One region of the Congregibacter litoralis KT71 genome, then DNA from elsewhere that is predicted to be linked to it. Evidence: predicted binding sites of a transcription regulator. Region 1 holds the regulator's gene; the other holds the start of a gene.
What was found. Region 1 encodes PhoB, which activates phosphate uptake and scavenging genes when phosphate is short. Its sites were predicted from a motif close to TGTCATAAANNTGTAACA; they were not measured.
Positions count from the first base shown of each region.

Region 1 (7,854 bases):
CGCAGAATGAAGACCTGGAGTCGGCCCTGGATACCCTCGAGGCAGCGATCCGCAAGATTGACAAGGAAACACGCAATCGCTTCAAAGATACCTTTGACCAGGTCAACAGTGGGTTGCAGGAGCTGTTCCCCCGGGTGTTTGGGGGCGGTGCCGCAAGTCTTGAGATGACCGGTGACGATCTTCTGGATACCGGCGTGTCTATTCTGGCGCAGCCGCCGGGCAAGAAAAACAGCACCATCCACCTGCTGTCGGGTGGTGAAAAGGCCCTCACGGCTATTGCTCTGGTGTTTTCCATTTTTCAGCTGAATCCTGCACCGTTCTGCATGCTCGATGAGGTGGATGCGCCCCTGGATGATGCCAACGTGGGTCGCTACGCGCGCATGGTCAAGGAGATGTCTGACAAGGTGCAGTTCATCTTTATTACCCACAACAAGATCACCATGGAAATGGCAGATCAGTTGATGGGGGTCACCATGCACGAGCCCGGCGTCTCGCGGCTGGTGACGGTGGATGTGGAAGAGGCCGCTGAGTTGGCGGCAAGCTAGGATGCAGGAACGGGGGAAGCACGCTAGCGTGGTTCATGGAATGTATCTGGGGAGGAGTGAACAAAACCGTGCCTGAAGTAACCCTGCGCGACGGAATGGTGCTCGTTGGAAGTCTCCTGATTCTCGCTGTCATGATTGATGCCTGGCGAAGAATGCGAAGCCAGCAGCGGGAGCGTGTGCGGATGAAACTCGCGCCGGAGCCCGCGGATGCACCTCCCGTGGACGACCTTGCCATTTTTCGCGAGCTGCCAAATGGCGGCGCGCGCATCGTGAGCCGCGAAGACCTCCTGGGCAGCGACGGCCTCGGCCCTTCCAGCGACAACCCTCGTCGTAATGAAGACGAGAGTGAAGAGAGTGGAAAGGGTGAAGCGAGTGGGGGTGAGAGCGAAGACGCTGTTGTTACCCCAAAAAGCACAGCGCAAAGGACCGTGCCGGCTGCGCAGAACAAAGAGCCCGTCGGCGGCAGGAAACCCGCAAATGCGGATGAGGCAGGATCGGCCTCCGCAGCCTCCGGGCGCGGCGATAATGCCGAGGTATCCCTGGACGGCATGCGCGCCGATAATGACGAACCCAGCAATCTGGACTGGCTAAACGATATTCCCGAGGAAGAGGAGACGCCCAGCGTTGCGGGAGCCGACGGGGCAGGCGGCGACATAGAGACGGAGGTGATTATCCTCCACGTGATGTCGCGGGACACGGATGGTTTTTCCGGCAAGGACATTCTCGAGATCCTGTTGGCCTGCGATCTGCGCTTTGGCGATATGAATTTCTTTCATCGTCATGAGCAGCAGGCGGGGCGCGGCCCTATCCAGTTCAGCGTCGCCAATATGCTCCAGCCCGGCGTGTTCGACATCGACAACATGGATGCCATGCAGACCCGGGGTCTGGTATTTTTCATTACGCTCCCCGGGCCGGAGGATATGATCCAGGCCTTCGATTACATGCTCGAGACCGCCCGGGTAGTGGCGCGTAACCTTGGGGGCGAGCTCCTCGATGAATCCCGCAGCGTTCTCACCCAGCAGGCCGTCGAGCATTCCCGGCAGCAGATCCGCGAACTCGAACGTCGGCTACTTGCCCAACGGGGCTAGGGATCACCATGCCCGGGGATGACATCAGGAACCGCGTCCACAGCCTGCGGGAGCAGCTGGAACGCTGGAATCACGAGTACTACATCCTCGATTCGCCGACGGTTCCGGACCAGGAATACGACGGGGCCCTACGGGAGCTGCAGACCCTGGAAGAGGCGCATCCGGAGCTGCGGGACGCTTCCTCGCCGACGCAGCGAGTGGGCGCTGCCCCCCTGAGTGCGTTTTCCAGCGTCGAGCACCCCATGCCCATGTTGTCTCTCGACAATGCCTTCAGTGATGAAGAGTTGGCGGCGTTTCTCAAACGGGTGGTTGATCGCCTGGACGTAGACAGCGTTCCGGAGTTGGTTGCTGAGCCTAAGCTCGATGGCATTGCGGTCAGTCTTATTTATCGCGAGGGACTTCTGGAGCGAGCCGCGACCCGCGGCGACGGCACCTATGGGGAGGACATCACGCTCAACGTGCGCACCATCCGCTCCGTGCCCCTGAAGCTTCGGGGAGCGAGCTGCCCCGCGCTTGTGGAGATCCGCGGTGAGATCTTTATGCCTCGCGCAGGCTTCGAGGCGTTTAATGAGCATGCCCGGCGCCATGGCGAAAAACCCTTTGTGAATCCGCGGAACGCGGCGGCGGGGTCCCTGCGCCAGCTGGATTCAAAAATCACCGCGAGGCGGCCCCTGGAGTTTTGCGCCTATGCATCGGGCCAGCATCCCGAAGAGGGCTGGCCGGGATCGCACTGGGATGTATTGCAGCTGTTTGCGAGCTGGGGGGTTCCCATCAGTCGCTATGCCGAACGTCTGTCGGGTCTGGATGACTGTATCGACTATTTCCATCGCCTGGGGGACGAGCGGGATGCCCTGAGCTTTGACATTGATGGCATCGTGTACAAGGTGAATGACTTTGCGGCGCAGCGTGAGCTGGGCTTTGTCGCCCGGGCTCCCCGTTGGTCCATTGCGCGAAAATTTCCCGCTCAGGAGGCGGTGACGAAAGTGACCGGTGTTGAGTTTCAGGTGGGCCGGACCGGCGCGATCACACCGGTAGCAAGACTGGAGCCGGTATTTGTCGGGGGCGTTACCGTCAGCAACGCCACGCTGCATAACATGGATGAAATTGCGCGCCTGAACCTTCACCACGGTGACAGCGTGGTTGTGCGGCGTGCCGGTGACGTGATTCCCCAGGTGGTGTCGGTGATCGCGGAGCGGCGAGAGGAGTCTTCTGCGCCCATTGATGCACCTCCCAGCTGTCCCGTATGCCAGTCGCCTGTGGAACGCGTGGCAGGCGAAGCTACCCTGCGCTGTACCGGTGGACTGGTTTGCGCGGCGCAGTTGAAGGCGGCCGTGCGTCATTTCGCCAGTCGACGGGCTATGGATATCGACGGCCTGGGTGAAAAGATCGTTGAGCAACTCGTGGACCGGGGATTGGTGCGGGATGTAGCGGACCTCTTCAAACTTGAGCAGGGAGCTTTATTGTCCCTGGAGCGCATGGGTGAGAAGTCCGCGGCCAAACTGTTAGCGGCGATTGATGCCAGTCGACAGACCACGCTCCCGCGTTTCATTTTTGCTCTGGGTGTCCGCGAGGTGGGAGAAGCCACGGCCCTTGCCCTGGCCAATCACTTTGGCACGCTCGAAGCCCTCAGCGGCGCGGATCTCGACGATTTGCTGGAGGTGCCCGACGTCGGTCCTGTGGTCGCCGAGCATGTGCACGGGTTTTTTCGCGCGGATGCCAATCTGGGCGTGTTGCGGCGACTCCTCGAGGCGGGGATTGCCTGGCCTGCCGTTGCCGTGGCCCCGGAGGTCGGCGGCGCTCTCGACGGCCAGGTGTGGGTGGTCAGTGGCAAGCTTGAGAGCCAGTCCCGTGATGAGGCCGAGGCAGCGTTGCGGGCTCTGGGTGCTCGCACTGCCAAATCCGTGTCGGGGAAGACGACGGTGCTTCTCGCCGGACCGGGAGCCGGTAGCAAGCTGAGCAAAGCAGAATCCCTCGGGGTTGAGGTGATCAGCGAAGCGGAGTTTCTGACCCGCCTGGAGGCGGCGGCTCCATGACAGCGTCCGCCGGGGCATCGTCGTATCTCATCATGACCCTGGTGCTGCTTTTCCTCGTCAGTGCCTGCGCGACCTCTCCACCGGCGGATGTTGACAATATCTGCAACATTTTTGATGACAAGCGGGGCTGGTACGATGATGCGCGGGACGCAGAAAAGGCCTGGGGTAGTACCATCGCCGTGATGATGGCCATCATCCATCAGGAGTCGCGGTTTGTTGCCAACGCCAAGCCGCCTCGGAAGAAGATCCTCGGCTTTATACCCGGCCCCCGTCCCTCGGACTCTTACGGCTACAGTCAGGCCCTGGCGTCTACCTGGGAGGGCTATAAGCGCTCCGCCGGTCGTTACGGTGCAGACCGAGATGATTTTGGCGATGCCATTGATTTTGTCGGCTGGTACAACAATCAGTCGTTTCGCCGAAACGGCATCCAGAAAAACGACGCTTACCGGCTGTACCTTGCTTACCACGAGGGTCACGGGGGTTATGAGCGCGGCACCTATCGCTCCAAGGACTGGCTCCTTGGTGTCGCCCGCAAAGTGTCAGACCGATCTATACGCTACGAGCGGCAGCTCGGGGCTTGTCGGGAGCGTCTGGAGGAGGATAGAGGGTGGTTTCCCTGGTTTTGATTGTGACGTTTTTGTGTCCAAAAAGACCGTGTCTGTCATCTTTGTGTCATCTGCGGGTTGCAAGATTCACCGCTTCAGCAGGCCTGCGGGAGAACAGGGATGAGTGAGCGAACGGTACTGGTGGTGGATGATGAGTTTGCGATTCGCGACATGTTGCGCATGGCGCTGGAAATCGTCGATTACCGCTGCCTTGAGGCGGATAACATTCAGGATGCTCACGCCATTGTTGTCGATCAACGGCCGGATATTGTGCTCCTGGACTGGATGCTGCCGGGAGGCAGCGGTATTGAACTGCTGCGGCGGCTCAAGCGCGACGATACGACGCAGGAGATACCCGTGATCATGCTGACGGCAAAAACCGCCGAGGACAATGTGATTCAGGGCCTTGAAGTCGGCGCGGATGACTACATCACCAAGCCCTTCGCGCCCCGGGAACTCATCGCCCGCATCAAGGCGCTCCTGCGACGCTCCGGGGTGGGTGAGAGCGCTGATCGTATGCAGGTCTCCGAACTGGTACTCGATGGCAAAAGCCGGCGGGTGTACCTCGCTGATGAACCCCTGGATATGGGGCCCACGGAATTCAATCTACTGCAGTTTTTTATGTCCCACCCCGAGCGCGCCTACAGTCGCAATCAGATGCTCGATCAGGTGTGGGGTGCAAACGTTTATGTCGAGGAGCGCACCGTGGACGTGCATATCCGCCGCTTGCGCAAGGCCCTGCAGGTAGAGGGCAAGGACTATAGCGGTCTGATTCAGACCGTGCGGGGCACGGGCTATCGCTTCTCTTCCCGGGGAGTACCCGCCGGTTGAGTCTCGCGGGCAGCTGGCGTGCTGAATTACGGAAGCTGCTGCTGGTTCTGGCCGCCTCGGGCGTCCTTGGCTGGGTTACGGGCTACACCCTCGAGATGCTGTGCATCGGGCTCAGCGTGCTCTCCGGTATCTGGCTCTGGCAACTCTGGCTCATGCGTCGGTGGCTTCAGGACCCTGATCAGCCGCCACCGGAGAGTGGAGGCATCTGGGGTCTCGTCTATGACACCATCTACGGTCTGCAACGGGAAAACCGTGAGGCCCGTGGTCGCCTCCAGTCCACCGTTGACTACCTGAGAAGTTCCTTCGCGTCCATGCGCGATGGCGTGCTGATCCTCACTCAGAGTGGCGCCATCGAGTGGTCTAACGACGCCGCGGAAGGTCTTCTGGGGCTTCAGTACCCCCGGGATCGCGGCCAGCCGGTCTTGAACCTCCTCCGCTGGCCGGCGTTTCACGATTACTTTTTAAATGGCGATTTCCAGCAGCCCCTGCAAATCCCTAACGACCGCAATAGTCGGCAGATATTGCAGGTTGAGATCACGACCTTTGCCGGCGGAGACTTTCTGCTGTTTTTCCGCGACGTGACCCGGGTCGTGCAGATGGAGCAGATGCGTCGGGACTTCGTAGGCAATGTGTCCCATGAGCTGAGAACGCCCCTGACGGTGTTCAAGGGATATCTGGACACCTTGGTCTCCAGCGAGTTGTTCGAGGATCCGCGCTTTCAGAAAGCTGCAGCGCAAATGGATATGCAGGTTCAGCGAATGGAGAACCTCCTGACGGACCTGCTGTGGCTCAGTCGCATCGAAACCGTGAGCGAGGATCGTGAGACGGAAGACGTCAACATGGTTGCCATGCTTGAAGAGCTTCGCGAGGAGCTACGCTCCAGCCACCCCGATCGTCTCGTAGTTTTGGAAGTGGAGACCCAGGACACGGTGAAGGGCAACTATCGCGAGCTCCGCAGTGCTGTGTCCAACCTGGTCATCAATGCACTCAAGTACAGCGAAGATGACAAGCCTGTGCGTGTCAGCTGGGTTCACGGCAATGGCGCGCTGGTGTTGAATGTTGTGGATGCCGGCGTTGGTATCGAGGAGGAGCACATCGCGAGAATCACCGAGCGTTTTTACCGCGTCGACGAAAGTCGCAATGCGCGCACCGGTGGTACGGGGCTGGGTCTGGCCATTGTAAAGCACGTTGCGGCAAGCCATCGAGCGGAGCTGATCATTGAGAGTGAACCCGGACGTGGGAGCCGCTTCGCGTTACACTTTCCGTTGTGAAATACCGCTTTCGTCTCTCCTTTGCCCTGGCGCTGTACGCCTGTTTTGGGGCCCCACTACAAGCTGCTGAGCCCCTCTCCGGCAAGGTGGTCAGTACGGGTTCCGACACCATGGGGTCTCTTACTTCTATTTGGGCAGAGATGTTGACGGCGCGGCACTCCGGTGTGTCGGCGCAGGTCCGTGCCATTGGGTCCGGGGCAGCGCCCACGGCGCTGGTTCAGGGCACGGCGAATATCGGTCCCATGAGCCGGCCCATGTCTCCCGAGGAGCTCAGCGCATTTACGCGAAAATATGGATATCCACCCACGGCGGTGCCTGTCGCCCAGGACGCCTTGGCGGTTTTCGTGCATAGAGACAACCCCCTGGATAGCATCACCACAGCGCAACTGGATGCGGTGTTTTCCGCGACGCGGCGCTGCGGATATCCTCAGGCCATTCGCTCCTGGGGTGAATTGGGCCTGGGAGCGCCATGGAATCAGCGCGTGATCAGTGCCTATGGTAGAAGCGCCGCATCGGGTACCTACAGTGTTTTTCGTCGCCAGGTGCTGTGTACCGGAGATTTTGCGACGCAGCTGAATCGCCTGGTGGGTTCTTCAGCCGTCGTACGTGCCGTAGCCACGGATGCCTATGGCATCGGCTACGCGAGTGCGGGCTTTCTCAATGCGAGTGTTAAACGACTGCGCGTTCTCGACAGCGGCGGGGTGGATGAGGCGGTGCTCGCCCGACGTCTGTTTGTTTACATCAATCGCCCACCGGACGCGCCCGTGGACGCGCTGACCGCGGCTTTTCTGGAAATTGTTTTCAGCACCGAAGGACAGCGTGAAGTGGCCCGCCTGGGCTATGGGGCGCTGCCCCTTGCGGAGCGCGGGGAGCTGCGTGTCCGCCTGGGTTTGTCCCGTGACTGAGACCCCATTCAGAATTGCCGCTCGGCGGCGCGCCCGGGATCGTATGGCCACGGTGGCTATCGCTGCCGCCGGTGGCGCTGTGATCATCATGATTCTCCTGATTCTGGCTTATCTCTTGTACGTGGCCATGCCCCTTGCGAGTGTCACCAGGATCGAGGCTGTGTCCACGGAAACGCTGCCTGCCAAGCGCTCATCCTTGGTTTTTGCCGGCGAACGGCGCTTTCTTTTGCCAGAAGGTGCAAGGGGCGCCTCTGGCGAGGTGCGCCGCGCCGGGCAACACGCGGTTCGTTTACGGGCCGACACCCTGGAAGTTTTTGCGATTCCACCGGCGGGTCTGGGTGGCGATAATAATCGGCCCGAGACTCTTGAGGTGCAGGCAACGATAGGTGTTAGCGGCGCGCTGCCTGCCAGTCTGGCAGTTGACGCCAGGGGCGAGCGTCTGCTCTACGCATTTTTTGACCAACAGGGAGTGCTCCACGCGGGAGAGCTCGACAGGCCCGCCCCATCGTCCGGCGTGGCAAAGCGCCATAGGTTGATGGCGCTAGAGTTCTCCTCGGGAGTCGTTCAGGTGGACGC
Region 1 covers NZ_CM002299.1:1,942,294-1,950,147, forward strand. Annotated here, with positions in the region: gene smc (chromosome segregation protein SMC) at 1-545, shown strand, start outside; gene zipA (cell division protein ZipA) at 614-1,633, shown strand; gene ligA (NAD-dependent DNA ligase LigA) at 1,642-3,666, shown strand; gene KT71_RS08950 (transglycosylase SLT domain-containing protein) at 3,663-4,292, shown strand; gene phoB (phosphate regulon transcriptional regulator PhoB) at 4,392-5,102, shown strand; gene phoR (phosphate regulon sensor histidine kinase PhoR) at 5,099-6,373, shown strand; gene KT71_RS08965 (PstS family phosphate ABC transporter substrate-binding protein) at 6,370-7,278, shown strand; gene KT71_RS08970 (ABC transporter permease subunit) at 7,271-7,854, shown strand, end outside.

Region 2 (7,854 bases), 1.6 Mb from region 1:
GCTGGCTATTACAGCTACAAGTGGGCCGAGGTGCTATCTGCAGATGCTTTCTCACGCTTTGAGGAAGAAGGCGTGTTTAACGAAGCCACGGGAAAACGCTTTCTCACAAGCATTCTCGAGCGCGGCGGTTCCGATGACGCCATGAACCTGTTTGTGGACTTTCGCGGCCGCGAACCCAAGGTCGATGCCCTCCTTCGACACACGGGCATCGCCGCTTAACCCGGCGGCACTTTTCTTCTCAGCTTATGCCGGGGCTGCTGCTCGGGCTGGACGTCAGGTTCAGGGACTCAAGAAACGCGCTCACAGGCGCCAGAGAACGAACAGGGTCCTCTTCCTGAGGTACGTGTCCCAGCCCCGGCAGCGTGACCAGGCGGCTGTCGGGGAGATTCGCCTGATAGTCGGCTGCGTTCTCGATGGGAATGGCGCCATCCTCCTCACCCCACAGCAACAGCACGGGCACAGGGATGCGCGATAGCAGGGGCCTTGGGTCCACCAGCACGGTCTGCGCCATGCGCTTAATCAACGCATCCCGGGACCCCGGGGCCAGCATCAGATCGTGGTAGCGCGATACCACGGCATCCGTAAGGATCTCGGGATTGCCGTAGGCGGGCCGCAGGCTCATCTCCAGCAAAAACCGCGGCAGCGTATAGCGCATGAGCTCTGTCATGGCAGACACCTCCGGGGCTTTACCGTATTCGAAGCCCTCGCTGGCGAAGCCATCGGGAGAGATAAGCACGAGACCGGAGACCCGCCCGGGATAGGCCGCCGCAAAGCGCCAGGCAAGCCGCCCACCGATGGAGTTACCGATCAAGACGACCCTGGCCACCGCAAGGTCCTCCATGATCGCCGCCATCAACGCCAGGGTTCGCTCATCGGAGTAATCGCCCGAGGGGTCCGGGTGAGACAGTCCGGCTCCAGGCAGGTCCATGCGAATCACACGGTACCGGTCCTCCAATGCCCGGGCCCAGGCGTCCCAGGTATGGAGGCTTGCCCCGAAGCCGTGAAGCAGGAACAGCGCCGGCGCGTCCGGGGGACCGGAAACCCGCAGGTGGAGACGCACGCCATCCACCTCCCGGAGGTCCTCCCCGCCCTGCAGGTATCGGGCCTCGAGTACCGAACGACTCTTATCGGGGGTCCACAGGGCTCCAACGGCGACAAGGAGCAGAACAAGCAGCCCGATCGTGAGCTTCAGAGACACAGACACCGCGTCAGTCTGTGCCCTGCAGCCGTTCACCCGGGTGATAGCGGCGTACCGCCCGGGCGTCTACATCCTCGCGATAAAAGGCCACGTCCTTAAACTCCCGATCAATATAGGGCTGAGCCTGATCGTAAAAATGCGGGGACTCGGGATCGCCGCTCTGGCCGCCGGCGAGAATACTTTTGGCGCGCACCCGGTCACCGAATTCCACTACCGCGACAAAGCTGTTGCCGGAGACCCCGTACAGACGTTTTGTGTTTCGCCCCACGGCCCGGTAAGACGCGAGGGCGCCCCAGTCTCCCGACGCCAGACCCACGGGGAGGCTGGGCTTATCGTCATCAAAACTGAGATTGATATCCCCCGATAATCGCTGGAAGCGGTTGATCTCCCCCCAGGGGGTGTTCCACTGACCGAAATCGTTTTCCAGGCGTTTTACCGCCGACGCAAACACGCGAAGCCGCTCATCGAGAGGCGACTCTTGGCCGAAATAGTTAATCAGCGCCATGCGCCGGAGCCCCCGGGGATTCGCGCCATCCTCCCGATACTGCATACCGTAAAACTGGGCCAGGGACATGGCGACGGAATCTTCGCGGGTACGCCTATCCCAATCCCGCAAAGCGGCAATGGGGGCTGCCAGCTCAGGATAGGGGTCTCCCCCGGCGTCATAAGCCTCAATCAGTCCGGAGATCAGGACCTCGAATCCCGGCAGGTAATTGTCGTAGGCCAGATCAAGAAGCCCCTCCAGCGTTAGATCAGAAACACCCTCTAATACCTGCTGCGCATGGATGCCCCGAAAGTTTTCTTTATCGGGTGCCATGTACACCGGATAATCCTCACGCCTGGGACTGAACGCTCCCGCTGCGGTAAAGGGTGTGGAGTTACAGTTTTGCAGCCAGCCGTTCTCGGGATTGATCACGGTGACAATCTCATCCACCGTATGCAGGCCCTGCCAGTCCGTCGCGGGATTGCTACCGTCCACCGGCCTGGAAAAATCAAACTGCGTATTGCGCCGGGGGATGAAGTTGCCGTGGTAGTAGGCGATGTTGCCCGATGAATCGGCATACACGGTGTTGTTGGAGGAATTCGTGCGCAAATCCATCATCTCGTTGAAACCCTCAAGACCGGATTTCTTGCTACGCACGTAGGACTGCTCCAGTGCCGTCACGGGATCCCAGTTGATCCGGGTCGCAACCCATTGACCGTCGAGCATATGGGTAATGGGACCGTGGTGCGTGCGGTAACGGGGGAAGGTTCGCTCCGCCATGCCATCGGCGGTTTTGTAGCGCAGGGTGACTTCTGACACCTCAACGGGCCGCAATTCATCGCCATAGCGATACATCAAGGCGCCGTCAGCACCATCAGCATCCTCGACAATCTCTTCGACGAACTCGTCCATAAAATCCACACCGGTGGAGGTATGCATCCAGCCCGTGTGTTCGTTAAAACCCTGGTAGACAAAAAACTGCCCCCAGGTGACGGCGCCGTAGGCGTTCAGGCCCTCCTCACTCACCACGTGGACCTCACCGCGAAAGTACAGCGAGGTGTGAGGATTGATCAGCAGCATGGCATTGCCGGAGCGCGTGTGCTCACCGGCGATGGCAAAGCCGTTGGAACCCAGATGCTGTTCGTAGCCCAGCGTCGGCTCCCGCGCCTGCTCCAATTGCGCTAGGGCGATGGAGCGCCCTTCGCCGTAAAAAGCCTTGATACCATCAAGCGGAATTTGCTCGATATCACCGCCGATAGAGCCCTCGAAAAAGAACATGGGCATCCAGGGCTCAAAGCGGGTGAGGACCTTGGGCGTCACCTCCGGATGTGTCGCCAGGTAATAGTTCAATCCATCGGCAAATGCGTCACAGAGGGCCTGAAGCCATGGCGGCGCCTTGGCGTAGGCGGCTTTCGCTTCGTCCGTGGACATATACAGCCGGGCGCGGAGGTCGCTGAAAAGCGCGGCCTCCCCCTCGGCTTCCGCCAGGCGGCCGATCGCCCAGTAATAGTTGCGCTCCACTCTCGGAAAATCATCCTCCGCCTGGGCATACAGCAGGCCGAACACCGCGTCCGCATCGGTCTTGGCGTAAATGTGGGGCACACCGTAATCATCCCGGATGATAGTGACGGCCGCAGCACGCGCCTCGAGACGCGCAAGCTCAGGATCCACGGCAACACTTTTCTCACTCTCACAGGCCGTGAGCACCACAACGGTGCAGAGGGCGACCCACCAACGGAACACTGCAGAAAAACGCATAAATCCACTCACTGTTTACGGGCTACAAAAACATCACGTTATCACCGAAGCGTCACAAAAACGTCACCGTTTCGCCGCATTTTCTTCATCAATCTGTCATGCAGCTGCCACAGGCTTGTCATCTTTGCTTTCGCCCGCATCGGGCCCCATCGGAAGGGAGTTAACGCATGTCCTACAAACGTTTACTAATCAGTCTTGCCCTTATCGGACCTCTGAGTCTAGCGGGTTGCGAGGGCGACGACGGTGCCGATGGCGCCCAGGGCCCGGCCGGACCCGCGGGCCCTGCAGGCGAGCCTGGCACGGACGGCTCAAGCAGCAGTGCCAGCACCATAGCCCTGAGTTTTCTGGGCCGTTATGAAACAGCGGAGTTCGATGAGTCCGCCGCAGAGATCGTTGACTACGACCCCGCCACCGAGCAGGCCTTCGTGGTCAATGCAAACTCCGGACAAATCGATGTTATCGACATCAGTTCGCCTTCGACCCCGACTCTTGCCAGCTCCCTTGACGTGGCCGCAGACGTTGCGGGGGCGATTGCCGACCTGGCCGATGCCTCTGCCCTCGGCGCTGCAAACAGCGTAGCCGTCTCCGATGGCGCCCTGGCCGTTGCCATCGAGGCAGACACCAAGCAAGACAACGGTTACATCGCTTTCTATCAGACCGACGGCACATTCCTCTCTGCCGTCGAGGTCGGCGCGCTTCCCGACATGGTGACCTTTACACCCGATGGCAACAGCGTACTGGTCGCCAACGAAGGCGAGCCCAATGGCGATTACAGTGTTGACCCCGAAGGCAGCGTCAGCCTCATTGACGTCTCAGGCGGCGTGTCTGCCGTCACCCAGGCGGATGTGACTATGCTGGATTTCACGGCGTTTAACAGCGGCGGCAGCAAGTCTCTGGGCAGCGGGGTGCGAATCTCGGCCAAGGCAGCCAGTGTTGCTCAGGACCTCGAGCCGGAATACCTCACCGTGTCTTCGGACAGCAGCACCGCCTGGGTCGCTCTCCAGGAAAACAACGCCGTGGCGGTGGTTGATATCGCCGGCGCAGAAATCTCCGCCGTTCTGGGACTGGGTTACAAGGATCACGGTCTCATCGGCAACGAATTGGATGCGAGCAACCGCGACGGTGGTGCCAATCTCCAAAGCTGGCCCCTGCGCGGACTGTTCATGCCCGACACGATCACCAGCTATGACTATGCGGGCAGCACCTATCTGGTTACGGCCAACGAGGGCGATGCCCGGGAGTACCTGACCGATGCCAGCGACGAGGCCGACTGCACGGCCCAGGGCGGCTTTGATTTTGACGACGGTGATTGCTTCCACTACCTCGACGAGATTCGCGCGGGCGATCTTCTGGATGTGGGCGCGACCGTTGAGCTGGGCAACCTCAGCCGCTTCGCTCCCGACCTGGAAACCCTGCTCCAGAACGAAAACCTCGGTCGTATCAAGATTGTCGTTGATCAGGGCGTGACCGGCTGCAGTGATCTGGCTACCACCGGGCAGCCCGATGCCAGCTGCAGCTATGAAGCACTTTACAGCTACGGCGCCCGCTCCTTCTCCATCTGGGAGGGCAGCACCGGTGCCCTGGTTTTTGACAGTGGCAGTGACTTTGAACTGATCACGGCCCAGCGTCTCGGCGAGGGCTTTAATGCCAGCAACGATGACAACGAGGGCGATGATCGTTCCGACGACAAAGGGCCTGAGCCCGAGGCTGTGGAAGTTGCTACCATCGGCGGCAACACCTATGCCTTCATCGCTCTCGAGCGCGTCGGAGGCATCATGGTCTACGACATCAGCAACCCCCAGTCCGCGGAGTTCGTGCAGTACATCAGCACCCGGGACTTCTCTGTAGATATCGGCGATCTGGTCGATGCGGGCGACTTTTCCGCTGCGGGTGATCTTGGTCCCGAGTCCATCAAGTTTGTCGCCGCCGATGACAGCCCCAGTGGCGAACCCATTCTCATCGTCGGCAACGAGGTCAGCGGCACCACGGCGATCTTTGGCGTGACGGTCGTCGGTAGCGACTAAGGCCCCTAACAGCAGCTAAAGCAGCCCCGCCTACTTCTCCAGGCGGGTTTTTTTTTCGCCTAATTTTCATCTTGCAAGCAGGCAGCTTCCGCTTCCTGAGCAAAGCGCATCGCCCGCTCCTTATCGCCCATGGGTGAAAACACATAGGTCTCGTTGAATCTGTTGTAGCGGTCCTGAGCCACCAGGCAAGGAAACTCCGACTGTGGTAAATCACCCGTGCAGCCCGTGAACCCCAAGGTGAGCATTACAACAGACGCCGCCATGACCCGAGATCGGTGCATATCGTAAGAAACCCCTTCATTGCAGATTGCATAAGCAACCCGGATAAATCAGCATAGCGCCCTCTCGCGTCACAACACAGTCATATTCTCAGGGGAACCCGGTCATGAAAACGCGCATCACGGAAATGTTTGGCATTGAGCATCCGATTATCCAGGGCGGCATGCACTATGTCGGTTTTGCGGAGCTCGCCGCTGCCGTATCCAACGCCGGCGGCCTGGGCATTATTACGGGACTCACCCAGAAAACGCCGGAGGATCTGGCCAATGAAATCGCCCGCTGCAAGGAGATGACGGACAAACCCTTCGGCGTAAACGTGACGTTTTTACCCGTGGTCAACGCTCCGGACTATCCGGGCATCATCAAGGTCATCATCGACGGTGGCGTCAAGGTGGTAGAGACCGCAGGCAACAATCCCTCCGAGTATCTGCCGGCGCTCAAGGAAGCCGGCGTCAAGGTAATTCACAAATGCACCGCGGTACGCCACGCCCTCAAGGCCCAGAAAATCGGTTGTGACGCGGTATCCGTGGATGGCTTCGAGTGCGGCGGCCACCCCGGCGAAGACGACATTCCCAATATGATTCTCCTGCCCCGGGCCGCCGATGAGCTTGAGATTCCTTTTGTGTCGTCCGGGGGCATGGCGGACGCTCGCTCCCTCGTGGCCTCCCTGGCCATGGGCGCCGAGGGCATGAACATGGGCACGCGCTTCCTGGCCACGAAGGAGGCTCCCGTCCACGAAAATGTGAAGCAGGCAATCCTCCAGGCCACAGAGCTGGACACGCGACTGGTGATGCGACCCCTGCGCAACACCGAGCGGGTGCTCAACAACCCCGCCGTCGAGAAAATCCTCGCCACAGAAAAAGCCAAAGGCAAGGATCTGGAGTTTGGTGATATCGCCGAAGAGGTGGCAGGGGTCTACCCCCGTGTGATGATGGAGGGCGACGTGGAATGCGGTGCCTGGTCCTGCGGCATGGTCGCGGGCCTGATCAACGACATCCCGAGCTGCGATGAGCTCATCAGCAGAATCATGGCGGACGCCGAGGCCATGATCCGCCAGCGACTGAGCGGTATGCTGTAGCTCAGTTATCCACTGCTCCACGTTGCGCTTAGCGCACCATGAACGTCACCGGCGCTTCCTTCCTTGATCTGGGAACCTTTGCCCGCATCGCGGGCATTCTGTTTCCCATTGTTGCCATCGTCATCGCCGGCTTCTTCTACGGCCGCAAACACAATCCCGAAATGTCCGTGGCCAATCGCCTCAATATGGATGTGTTTGTCCCTGCCCTGATTCTCGGCGCGATGATGAGCAAGAGTTTTGACCCGGTGCGCTATGCCGGCCTGGCAGCCGGAGCGGCGCTCATCGTTCTGTGTAGCGGGCTCATGGCCCGCCCCCTCGCCAAGGTCCTGGGCATCGAGTGGCGAACCTTCGTGCCGCCCATGATGTTCAACAACTCCGCAAACATCGGTATTCCCCTGGCAGTGCTGGCCTGGGGAGATGATGCATTGGCTGCGGCGGTTATCCTCTACAGCGTCTCCAATGTGCTGCACTTCTCCGTGGGTCTGCACATGCTCGATCGCGATGCACAGCTCAAAACCCTGTGGCGCAACCCCACGCTCCTGGCCGTATTTGCCGGACTCGGCATCTCCCTCATGAGTATTCCCGTCTGGCCGCCCCTGGTAGCGGCGCTGCAGCTCATGGGGAACGTGGCGGTACCGCTACTGCTGTTTGCCCTGGGTGTGCGCATGCGCGAAATCCGCTTTGACGCCCTCACCGCACCCCTCGTTGGCGCTTTTCTGAAGCCTGCCGTTGGCATGCTCCTGGCTTGGGGTTTCTCGCGATTGCTGGGACTCAATGAACGGGACACGGCAATGCTCATTGTCTTTGGCGCCCTTCCCCCGGCGGTCATGAACTTTTTGTTTGCAGAGCGCTACGCCCGGGATCCCCAGCGCGTCGCGGCGATTGTGCTTATAGGCAATCTCGCATCCCTGATCCTTCTTCCGCTAGCCCTGGGTATTGTGCTGCAATGAAGCGTGTTCAGTGGCTGCCCTTGACCTGGCCCCTCAAGTACTGGAGGGTGCGTCAGCACTATTTGCGGAGAACCTTCTTATGG
Region 2 covers NZ_CM002299.1:3,495,202-3,503,055, forward strand. Annotated here, with positions in the region: gene prlC (oligopeptidase A) at 1-219, shown strand, start outside; gene KT71_RS15840 (alpha/beta fold hydrolase) at 239-1,204, opposite strand; gene KT71_RS15845 (acylase) at 1,209-3,440, opposite strand; gene KT71_RS15850 (choice-of-anchor I family protein) at 3,608-5,464, shown strand; gene KT71_RS15855 (hypothetical protein) at 5,524-5,727, opposite strand; gene KT71_RS15860 (NAD(P)H-dependent flavin oxidoreductase) at 5,850-6,821, shown strand; gene KT71_RS15865 (AEC family transporter) at 6,860-7,771, shown strand; gene KT71_RS15870 (SDR family oxidoreductase) at 7,851-7,854, shown strand, end outside.
Region 2: a site for PhoB is predicted at 3,535-3,552, ahead of KT71_RS15850 (choice-of-anchor I family protein). Genes of this name have one in related genera too.